Regions from separate parts of the Mycobacterium avium subsp. avium genome, predicted to be linked through region 2. Evidence: predicted binding sites of a transcription regulator. Region 2 holds the regulator's gene; the other holds the start of a gene.
The links. Region 2 encodes HspR, which represses chaperone genes until heat shock. Its sites were predicted from a motif close to ANNTGAGTNNNNNNNACTCANNT; they were not measured.
Positions count from the first base shown of each region.

Region 1: a site for HspR is predicted at 2,802-2,824, ahead of lon (endopeptidase La). Genes of this name have one in related genera too.

Region 1 covers NZ_CP046507.1:1,693,008-1,698,860, forward strand. Annotated here, with positions in the region: gene MAA44156_RS07790 (nitroreductase family deazaflavin-dependent oxidoreductase) at 4-381, opposite strand; gene lon (endopeptidase La) at 467-2,788, opposite strand; gene MAA44156_RS07800 (alpha-hydroxy acid oxidase) at 2,900-4,162, opposite strand; gene MAA44156_RS07805 (DUF1810 domain-containing protein) at 4,181-4,618, shown strand; gene MAA44156_RS07810 (alpha-amylase family protein) at 4,615-5,853, opposite strand, start outside.
Region 2 covers NZ_CP046507.1:4,495,599-4,501,451, reverse strand. Annotated here, with positions in the region: gene dnaK (molecular chaperone DnaK) at 1-1,680, shown strand, start outside; gene grpE (nucleotide exchange factor GrpE) at 1,677-2,360, shown strand; gene dnaJ (molecular chaperone DnaJ) at 2,421-3,599, shown strand; gene MAA44156_RS21110 (heat shock protein transcriptional repressor HspR) at 3,599-3,994, shown strand; gene MAA44156_RS23750 (polyprenyl synthetase family protein) at 4,137-5,853, shown strand, end outside.

The DNA of each region.
Region 1 (5,853 bases), 2.2 Mb from region 2:
AGGTCAGTCCAGGTCCACCCGGATGGTCAGCAGGTCACTGCCCATCAGGCGCACCATCGCGCTGTTGAGGCGGGGCAGGTTGCCCTTCCGCTGCACGGGGTCGTCGTCCGGCAACAAGTGCGCGGTGCCGGTGCGCCAGCGGCCGCCGACCCGCACGCGGACGGCCGGATTGGCCTTGATGTTGCGCACATAGTCGGAGTGTTCGCCGTGTTCGGAAACCATCCAGAACTGGTTGTCCACCACGCGTCCTCCCACCGCGGTCCGCCGCGGCTTGCCGCTCTTGCGTCCGGTGGTTTCGAGCATGGTCATCGGCAATTGCCGGCCCACCGGGTTGACCAGCAGGCGTTGAACTCGGTGTACCACTCGCCGTTTGAGACTCACGCGGTCATTCAACCGCGACACCCGGCGTCACGCCAGCGTGGCGTTCGGCGCCGAGAGCCACGCCGGCGTGACGCTGGAGGCGCGGTCATGCCGCGGCGACGGCCGGCGCGGTGACGGGTTCCAGCGCCTGCGCGACGATGTCGGCCACGTCGGTCATGGGCGTGACCGTCAGCGCCTCGAGCACCTCGGCAGGCACGTCATCGAGATCCGGCTCGTTGCGCGCCGGGATGAAAACCGTTGACAGCCCGGCACGTTGGGCCGCCAGCAGCTTTTGCTTCACGCCGCCGATCGGTAACACCCGACCGTTCAGCGTGACCTCGCCGGTCATGCCGACGTCGGAGCGCACCTGGCGCCCGGTGGCCATCGACACCAGCGCGGTCACCATCGTGACACCGGCCGACGGGCCGTCCTTGGGCACCGCCCCGGCGGGCACGTGCACGTGGATGCGCCGGTCCAGCGCCTTCGGGTCGACCCCGAGCGCGGCGGCGTGGGAGCGCACGTAGGACAGCGCGATCTGCGCCGACTCCTTCATCACGTCACCCAGCTGACCGGTCAGCTGCAACCCCGGCTCCCCGTCGGTCGCCCCGGCCTCGATGTAGAGCACATCGCCGCCCAGGCCGGTGACGGCCAGGCCGGTCGCCACCCCGGGCACCGCGGTGCGTTCGGCCGACTCGGGCGTGAACCGGGGCCGGCCCAGGTAGTCGACGAGATCGGGCTCGTCGATGGTGACCGGCCCAGGCTGCTCTGCCAGCTTGGTCGTCACCTTGCGCAGCGCCCTGGCCAGCAGCCGTTCGAACTGTCGCACGCCCGGCTCGCGGGTGTAGTCGGCGGCGATCTTGCGCAGCGCCGCATCGGTCACCGTCACCTCGTCCTCGGTCAGCGCCGCCCGCTCCCGCTGCCGGGGTAGCAGGTAGTCCCGGGCGATGGCGACCTTGTCGTCCTCGGTGTAGCCGTCGATGGTCACCAGCTCCATCCGGTCCAGCAGGGCCGACGGGATGTTCTCGACGACGTTGGCGGTGGCCAGGAACACCACGTCGGACAGGTCGAGGTCCAGATCCAGGTAGTGGTCGCGGAACGTGTGGTTCTGCGCCGGGTCGAGCACCTCGAGCAGCGCCGCGCTCGGGTCGCCCCGGTAGTCGGAGCCGACCTTGTCGATTTCGTCCAGCAGCACAACGGGATTCATCGATCCCGCCTCGCCGATCGCACGCACGATTCGGCCCGGCAGCGCGCCCACGTAGGTGCGCCGGTGGCCACGGATCTCGGCCTCGTCGCGCACCCCGCCCAGGGCGACGCGCACGAACTTGCGGCCCAGCGCCCGCGCCACGCTCTCGCCCAGCGACGTCTTGCCGACGCCGGGCGGGCCGGCCAGCACCATCACCGCACCCGAGCCGCGGCCGCCGACCACCTGCAGCCCACGCTGGGCGCGGCGGGTGCGCACGGCCAGGTACTCGACGATGCGGTCCTTGACGTCGTCGAGGCCGTGGTGGTCGGCGTCCAGGATGTCCCGGGCCGCCTTCAGGTCGGTGGAGTCGTCGGTGCGCACGTTCCACGGCAGCTCCAGCACGGTGTCCAGCCAGGTGCGGATCCAGCCGGATTCCGGGCTCTGGTCGCTGGCGCGTTCCAGCTTGCCGACCTCGCGCAGCGCGGCCTCGCGGACCTTCTCGGGCAGGTCGGCGGCCTCGACGCGGGCCCGGTACTCATCGGACCCGTCCGGTTCGCCCTCGCCCAGCTCCTTGCGGATCGCGGCCAGCTGCTGGCGCAGCAGGAATTCCTTCTGCGTCTTCTCCATGCCCTCGCGCACGTCCTCGGCGATCTTGTCGCTGACCTCGACCTCGGCCAGATGCGAGCTGGTCCAGTCGATCAGCACCCGCAGCCGCTCGGCCACATCGACCGTTTCCAGCAGCTGGCGCTTCTGCGCGCTGGTCAGGTAGGACGCGTAGCCGGAGGTGTCGGCCAGCGCCGACGGGTCGGTCAGCCGGTTGACGTAGTCGATGATCTCCCAGGCCTCGCGGCGTTGCAGCATGGCCAGCAGCAGCTTCTTGTACTCCGCGGCCAGCGTCTTGATCTCGTCGGTGATCGCGGCGTCGGGGACCGGGGTCGCCTGCACCCACAGCACCGCGCCGGGCCCGGACGTGCCGGCCCCGATCTGGGCCCGGCGCTCGCCGCGCACCACCGCGGCGGTGCCGCCCCCGGCGATGCGCCCGACCTGCACGATCTTGGCGATCACGCCGTGAGACGGGTAGCGGTCCTCGAGCCGGGGGGCGATCAGCAGCTGACCGGATTCGCTCGCCTGAGCGGCGTCGATCGCCGCGCGGGCCGCGTCGTCCAGCGCGATCGGCACCACCATCCCGGGCAACACGATGGTGTCGGTGACGAACAGCACCGGCACCGAGTAGGCCTCAGCCATCAAATCCTCCAAAAGTTGAGTCTGATGCGCTTAACCCAGCCCGGCGCCGGTTTGTTCCCGAGGACGGTTTCGCTACGAGCGTCACGCCCGCGCACCGTCGGCCGGCGAGCGTCACGCCGGCGTCACTGGCGGCTCGACGGGCGGCAGCGGCGCCAGCCGCCGCAGCGGCGTCACATGCCGCGGCGACAGCTCCTCGAGACAGGTGACGCCCAGCAGCCGCATCGTCCGGATCACGCCTTCGGCCAGGATCTCGATCGCCCGGGTCACGCCGGCCTCACCCCCGGCCATCAGCCCGTACAGATAGGCCCTCCCGACCAGGGTGCAGCGGGCCCCCAGCGCGATCGCCGCGACGATGTCGGCGCCCGACATGATCCCGGTGTCCAGCAGGATCTCGGTGTGCTTGCCCAGCTCGCGCGCCACGGTGGGCAGCAGGTGGAACGGCACCGGGGCCCGATCCAGTTGGCGCCCACCATGATTCGACAACACGATGCCGTCGGCGCCGCGGTCGACGACGGCGCGGGCATCGTCCAGCGTCTGAATCCCCTTCACCACCAGCTTTCCCGGCCACCGCGCCTTGATCCACTCCAGGTCGTCGAAGGTGAGGCTGGGGTCGAACATGGTGCTCAGATACTGCGCGACGGTGCCGGGCCAGCGATCCAGCGACGCGAACGCCAGCGGCTCGGTGGTCAACAGGTCGAACCACCATTTCGGGTGCGGCACCGCGTCCAGCACGGTGCGCAGCGTCAGCGTCGGCGGGATCGTCATGCCGTTGCGGTTGTCCCGCAGCCGCGCCCCGGACACCGGGACGTCGACGGTGGCCAGCAGGGTGTCGAAACCTGCGTCGGCGGCCCGGCGCACCAGCGCCATCGAGCGTTCCCGGTCTTTCCACATGTACAGCTGAAACCACTTGCGCGACTGGGGAACTGCGGCCGCCAGGTCCTCGATCGCGCAGGTGCCCAGGGTGGACAGCGAGAACGGGATGCCCGCCCGCGCCGCCGCCCGCGCACCGGCGATCTCGCCCTCGGTGTGCATCAGCCGGGTGAAGCCGGTCGGGGCGATCCCGAACGGCAGCGCCACCGGCCCGCCCAGCACATCCCATCCCGCGGTCACGGTGCTGACGTCACGCAGGATCGTCGGGTGAAACTCGATGTCGCGGAAGGCTTGTCGGGCGCGCTGGATGGACAGCTCGTCCTCGGCGGCGCCGTCGGTGTAGTCGAAGGCCGCCTTCGGGGTGCGGCGTTTGGCGATGCGGCGCAGGTCCTCGATGGTGTGGGCGGATCGCAGGCGGCGTTTGGTCGCGTTGAACTCGGGCCGCTTGAACTGCATCAGTGGCGCGAGGTCGCGCACCCTGGGCACTCGCCGTTGGACTCCCACATGTGCCACCGTAGTCATATGGACTCGGCCGCCGACCCGTTCGATCTCAAACGCTTCGTGGACGCCCAGGAGCCGGTCTACGCCGACGTCGTCGACGAGTTGCGTGCTGGGCGAAAACGCAGCCATTGGATGTGGTTCGTCTTTCCGCAGCTGCGCGGCCTGGGTGGCAGCGCGATGGCGGACCGGTACGGCATCTCGTCGCTGCCGGAGGCCCGCGCCTACCTGCGCCACGAGCTGCTCGGGCCGCGTCTGCACGAATGCGCCCGACTGGTCGAGCGGGTGCAGGGCCGATCCGTCGGGCAGATCTTCGGCTCGCCCGACGACCTGAAGCTGTGCTCGTCGATGACGCTGTTCGCGCACGCGACCGACGACAACGCTGACTTCCTGGCGGTCCTGCAGAAGTACTACGACGGCCGGCAGGACCCGGTGACGCTGGCCCGCCTGGCGGACTCCTAGATCGGGCTCAGGATCCGCCAGCCCTGCGGCTCGACGACCACCGTGTCGAGCACCTCCGGCGGTGGGGCCGCCGAGCCGCCGATCACCCGCCCGCGCCGGCCGCCCAGCTCGTCGAGCGAAACCCGCAGCGGCTCATCGCCGATGTTGAGCACGATCAGCAGGGCCTCATCGCCGCTGCGGGTCTCGTACACGTAGTGCCGGTTTTGCAGCAGCAGCGCGGTGGTGGTGGCCGCGTGCAGCCAGGGATGGCGGCGGCGCAGCCCGATCAGGTACTGGTGCAGCCTCCACACCTTCGTGCCGAAGTCATCCAATGGTATTGGGGGAGAGTCGAACTCGGGCCGTACCGCGTCGTCGCCGCCGAACCGTTCCTCCTTGATTCCGCGAAAGCCGAGCTCGTCGCCGGCGTACACGCTGGGCGCCCCGCCGACCGTCAGCAGCAGCACCAGGGCGTGCGCCAGGTGCGCGGGGTTGTTCAGCTGGCTGGCGATCCGGGTGACGTCGTGGTTGCCGATGAAGGTCAGCGGCGAGAACCGGCCCAGAAATGCGTTGTGCCGCTGCAGCGCCCAGTCCAGTTCATAGAAGTTGCCGTCGTTGAGGCTGCTCCAGATCGCCTTCCACAGCTCGTACTGGGTGGCCGAGTCGAAGCCGGCGGCCCGCACCACCGCGGCGTAGTCGCCGTGGATCAATTCGCCGACAAACCAGGCCTGCGGGTAGCGGTCGCGCACCCGGGGCAGGGTGGCCGCCCAAAACGATTCCGGCACAGCGTAAGCCGCGTCCAGCCGCCAGCCGTCGGCGCCGCGTCCCAGCCAGTGCGCCATGACGTCGACGGTGTAGTCGACGACCTCGGGATTGTCGTGGTTGAGGGTGATCAGGCCGTCGTGGCCCTCGAAGGTGTGAAAACGCCCGCGACTACCGCGAAACCAGCGGGCGGCGGCGTGATCGTCAGAGTCGATGGCGGCGCGATACCGCGGGAAATCCACACCGACGTGGTTGAACACGCCGTCGAGCAGCACCCGCAGGCCGCGCCGGTGCGCTTGCGCGATGAGGTGGTCGAAGTCGGCGTCGTCGCCGAGCCGGGGATCGATGCGGTAGTGGTCGGTGGTGTCGTAGCCATGGGTCCGGGAGGCGAAGATCGGGCCCAGCGCGATGCCGGAGGCGCCGAGTTCGATCGCGTGGTCGAACCAGTCGACGAGCCGCCGCAACCGGTGTTGTTCCGGTTGCGGCGGCTCGCTGGA
Region 2 (5,853 bases):
ACCATCCGTTCGGTCAAGCGGCACATGGGGACCGACTGGTCCATCGAGATCGACGGCAAGAAATACACCGCTCAGGAGATCAGCGCCCGCGTGCTGATGAAGCTCAAGCGCGACGCCGAGGCCTATCTGGGTGAGGACATCACCGACGCGGTCATCACCGTACCGGCGTACTTCAACGACGCCCAGCGTCAGGCGACCAAGGAAGCCGGCCAGATCGCCGGCCTCAACGTGCTGCGCATCGTCAACGAGCCGACCGCGGCCGCGCTGGCCTACGGCCTGGACAAGGGCGAGAAGGAGCAGACCATCCTGGTCTTCGACCTCGGCGGCGGCACGTTCGACGTTTCGCTGCTCGAGATCGGCGAGGGTGTGGTCGAGGTCCGCGCCACCAGCGGTGACAACCACCTCGGTGGCGACGACTGGGACGACCGGATCGTCAACTGGCTGGTCGACAAGTTCAAGGGCACCAGCGGCATCGACCTGACCAAGGACAAGATGGCCATGCAGCGGCTGCGTGAGGCCGCCGAGAAGGCCAAGATCGAGCTGTCCAGCTCGCAGAGCACCTCGATCAACCTGCCCTACATCACCGTCGACGCGGACAAGAACCCGCTGTTCCTCGACGAGCAGCTGACCCGCGCCGAATTCCAGCGCATCACCCAGGATCTGCTGGACCGCACCCGTCAGCCGTTCAAGTCGGTGATCGCCGACGCCGGCATCTCGGTGTCCGACATCGACCACGTGGTGCTGGTGGGTGGTTCCACCCGGATGCCCGCGGTGACCGACCTGGTCAAGGAACTCACCGGCGGCAAGGAGCCCAACAAGGGCGTCAACCCCGACGAGGTTGTCGCGGTGGGTGCCGCCCTGCAGGCTGGTGTGCTTAAGGGCGAGGTGAAAGACGTTCTGCTGCTTGACGTTACGCCGCTGAGCCTGGGTATCGAGACCAAGGGTGGCGTGATGACCAAGCTGATCGAACGCAACACCACCATCCCGACCAAGCGGTCCGAGACGTTCACCACGGCCGACGACAACCAGCCGTCGGTGCAGATCCAGGTGTACCAGGGTGAGCGCGAAATCGCCGCGCACAACAAGCTGCTCGGCTCCTTCGAGCTGACCGGAATCCCGCCGGCGCCCCGCGGCGTGCCGCAGATCGAGGTCACCTTCGACATCGACGCCAACGGCATCGTGCACGTCACCGCGAAGGACAAGGGCACCGGTAAGGAGAACACGATCAAGATCCAGGAGGGCTCCGGCCTGTCCAAGGAGGAGATCGACCGGATGATCAAGGACGCCGAGGCGCACGCCGAGGAGGACCGCAAGCGGCGCGAGGAAGCCGACGTCCGCAACCAAGCGGAATCGCTTGTCTACCAGACGGAGAAGTTCGTCAAGGACCAGCGCGAGGCCGAGGGTGGCTCGAAGGTTCCCGAGGAGACGCTGTCCAAGGTCGACGCCGCGATCGCCGACGCCAAGACGGCCCTGGGCGGCACCGACATCACCGCGATCAAGTCGGCGATGGAGAAGCTCGGCCAGGAGTCGCAAGCGCTGGGACAGGCAATCTACGAGGCCACCCAGGCCGAGTCCGCCCAGGCCGGCGGGCCGGACGGTGCCGCGGCCGGCGGCGGGTCCGGATCCGCCGACGACGTTGTGGACGCGGAGGTGGTCGACGATGACCGGGAGTCCAAGTGACACAAGGAAATCAGAAGACGGAAGGCAACCCGCCGGAACAGGTGACGGTTACCGACAAGCGGCGAATCGATCCCGAGACCGGTGAGGTCCGGCACGTCCCTCCCGGCGACACGCCGGGAGGGACGGCGCCGCAAGCCGCGACCGCCGAGTCGGGCGGCGCCGGGGCCGACAAGGTCGCCGAGCTCACCGCTGACCTGCAACGCGTGCAGGCCGACTTCGCCAACTACCGCAAGCGGGCGCTGCGCGACCAGCAGGCCGCGGCGGACCGGGCAAAGGCCGCCGTGGTCAACCAATTGCTGGGCGTGCTCGACGATTTGGAGCGGGCACGCAAGCACGGCGACCTGGAGTCAGGGCCGCTGAAGTCGGTGGCCGACAAGCTGGAAAGCGCGCTGACCGGCCTGGGCCTGACCGCATTCGGTGAGGAGGGCGAAGAGTTCGACCCGGTGCTGCACGAAGCCGTGCAGCACGAGGGCGACGGCTCCAAACCCGTCATCGGCACCGTCATGCGGCAGGGCTACAAGCTCGGCGATCAGGTGCTGCGCCACGCCTTGGTCGGCGTCGTCGACACGGTCACCGAGGAAGGCGACGGGGAAGCCGCGGCCACCGACGAGCCCACCGCCTCGGCCGCCGAAACCCGGCCGCCCGAATCGGACGATAACGCCGGCGCATCCGGTGACTAGATCACACAATCAGCACATTGGAAGACAGACCAACAGAAAGTGGTGAGGGGGTGACGCGGCATGGCCCAGCGTGAATGGGTCGAAAAAGACTTCTACAAGGAGCTGGGCGTCTCCTCTGACGCCAGTCCCGAAGAGATCAAACGCGCCTACCGCAAGCTGGCGCGCGATCTACACCCGGATGCCAACCCCGACAATCCCGCCGCCGGCGAACGATTCAAGGCGGTCTCCGAGGCGCACAACGTGTTGTCGGACCCGGCCAAGCGCAAGGAATACGACGAAACCCGAAGGCTTTTCGCCGGAGGCGGTTTCGGCGGGCGCCGGTTCGACACCGGTGGGTTCGGCGGCTTCAACGTCGGCGGGGACGGGGCGGAGTTCAACCTCAACGATTTGTTCGACGCCGCCGGCCGCAGCGGCGGCACCAACATCGGCGACCTGTTCGGCGGCCTGTTCGGGCGCGCTTCGGGCGGCCGGCCCAGCCGGCCGCGCCGCGGCAACGACCTCGAAACCGAGACCCAGCTGGATTTCGTCGAGGCCGCCAAGGGCGTGGCGATGCCGCTGCGGCTGACCAGCCCGGCGCCGTGCACCAACTGCCACGGCAGCGGCGCACGCCCCGGCACCAGCCCCAAGGTGTGCCCCACCTGTAACGGCTCCGGCGTAATCAGCCGCAACCAGGGCGCTTTCGGCTTCTCCGAGCCCTGCACCGATTGCCGGGGCAGCGGCTCGATCATCGAGCACCCCTGCGACGAGTGCAAGGGCACCGGGGTCACCACCCGCACCCGCACCATCAACGTGCGGATCCCGCCCGGCGTCGAGGACGGGCAGCGCATCCGGTTGCCCGGTCAGGGCGAGGCCGGGCTGCGCGGCGCGCCGTCGGGCGACCTGTACGTGACGGTACATGTGCGGCCGCACAAGGTGTTCGGCCGCGACGGCGACGACCTGACCGTGACCGTTCCCGTCAGTTTCACCGAATTGGCTTTGGGCTCAACCATATCGGTGCCCACACTGGACGGCAAGGTCGGGGTTCGAGTGCCCAAGGGCACCGCCGACGGCCGCATCCTGCGGGTGCGCGGACGCGGGGTGCCCAAGCGCAGCGGCGGCCACGGCGACCTGCTGGTGACGGTAAAGGTCGCGGTGCCACCGAATTTGGACGGCGCCGCTCAGGAGGCGCTGGAGGCCTACGCGGCCGCCGAGCGCGCCAGCGGCTTCGACCCACGGGCGGGATGGGCAGGTAACCGCTGATGGCCAAGAACCGGAAAGGACACGAATCCCGGACGTTCCTGATCTCGGTGGCCGCCGAGTTGGCCGGCATGCACGCCCAGACGCTGCGCACCTACGACCGGCTCGGCCTGGTCAGCCCGCAGCGCACGTCCGGTGGGGGACGGCGGTATTCGGAGCACGACGTGGACCTGCTGCGCGAGGTGCAGCGGCTCTCCCAGGACGAAGGCGTCAACCTGGCCGGCATCAAGCGGATCATCGAGCTGACCAATCAGGTCGAGGCGCTGCAGGCGCGGGTCAAGGAGCTGACCGAGGAGTTGGCGCAGGTGCGCGCCGGCCAGCGGCGCGACCTGGCGGTGCTGCCCAAGAGCACCGCGCTGGTGGTGTGGCAGCCGCGCAAGGGCGGGACCCGGGCCTGATCAGACCCGCATCGCCACGCGGCTGAATTCACTCCGCCGATTTGCCGGGCCTGCGTTATAGTCGGCCGGTGACCAGCGGAGAACCGCTGAGCGGGCGGGGCAGCAAATTAGCCACAGCGGGCGCCGTGCCGTGACGGCTCCGGTGCTCGACCTCGACGACCGGGTGACCGACCGGCAGCGGGAGCTCGCCCGGCTCCGGGCCGCGGTCGACGCGGCGGCGCGCGGCGGCGGGGAATGCGTCCTGATCAGCGGGGTGCCGGGCGTCGGCAAGTCGGCACTGATGAAGGCCTTCGGCGTCGAGGTGGCCGGGCGTGGCTGTGTCTTCGCCTACGGCAGGTGCCGGGACGGCGCGCCGGCGCCGTACGCCGCGGTGCGCGACGCGCTCGGATCGCTGGTCCGCACCATGGCGGCGACGGCCCCGGCCGAACGTGACCGCTGGCGCGCGGATCTGGCCGGCGGGGTGTCGCCGATCGCCGGCGTGCTCGGGGAACTGGTCCCCGACCTGCCGCGGGTGCTGGGCGAGACCGCGTCCCACCCGGAACTCGACGCCACGGATTCCCGCCGGCAGCTGCACCGCGCCGCCACCCGGCTGCTGTCCGCCACCGCGTCCTACCGGACCGTGGTGCTGGCGATCGACGACCTGCAGTGGGCCGATCGGGATACCCTGCTGCTGCTCGCCGAGTTGTTGACGGTGTCGCTGCGCGACCTGCTGGTCGTCGGCGCGCACCGCGCGGGCGGGTTCGACCCCGCCGCGGCGGGGATCGCAGCGGAGAACCTCACCACGATCGAGCTCGAACCGCTGGCCCGCGACGACGTCGAGGAGCTGCTCGCCACCGTGTGCGGCCAAAGCGGGGAGCTGCCCGAGGTGGCCGCCGAGTTCCACCACCGCACCGGGGGCAACCCGCTGCAGGTCCGTCAGCTGCTGTACCGGGCGCAGCGCGAAGGCGCGCTGCTCCCGGTCGGCTCCGGCGGGCCCCCGCGCTGGGACCTGCGGGTGCTCACCTCGATCGAGGTTTCGGCCACCGCCGCCGAGTTCCTCGGCCGCTACCTCGACCAGCTCCGCCCCGCCGACCGGGAGGTGTTGAGCGCGCTGTCGTGCATCGGCGGCGAATTCGACCTCGACGACGCCGCGGCAGCGGCCGCGCGGACGCCCGACGTCGTGGCCCACGCGCTGTGGGCCTGCCTCGAGCTGCGCCTGCTCGAAGCCCTCGACATGACCGGCCAGCGGATCAGCAACGCCATCAGCCGCGACGCCCGCTACCGGTTCAGCCACGACCGGGTGGCCGAGGCGGCGCGCGCGGGACTGTCGCCCGACGAGATGCGCGCCGTGCACCTGCGCATCGGCCGGCGGCTGATCACCCTCGGGGACGATCGCCTGTTCGAGGCCGCCCGCCACGTCGGCGTCGGCGGCCTCGCCGTGGCCGACGAGGCCGAACGCACCCGGTTCGTCGAGGTGCTGCGGCGGGCCGCGCACCAGGCCCGGGCGCAGGCCTCCTTTCCCCTGGCGCTCGGATACTGCCGCGACGCGCTGGACCTGCTCGGCGAGCAACGCTGGGCCGGGCAGTTCGTGCTGACCCGGGAGCTTGCGCTCGACGCCGCCGATGCCGCGCTGCGGGTCGGTGACGTGCCGGTGCTCAACGCCCTGCTCGACGAGGCCGAGGAGTTCCTGCGCGAGCCCCCGGACCGCGCGCGACTGGCCTACCTGCGGATGAAGGGCAGGGTGGCCGAAAACCGTCTGCAGGAGGCGCTCGAGATCGGGCTTGCGGCCCTCGACGAGCTCGGCGAACGGGTGGCGACCCAGGCGGGCAAGCCACGCATGGGCAACGCGATCGTGCGGATGCGGCTCACGATGGCCCGCT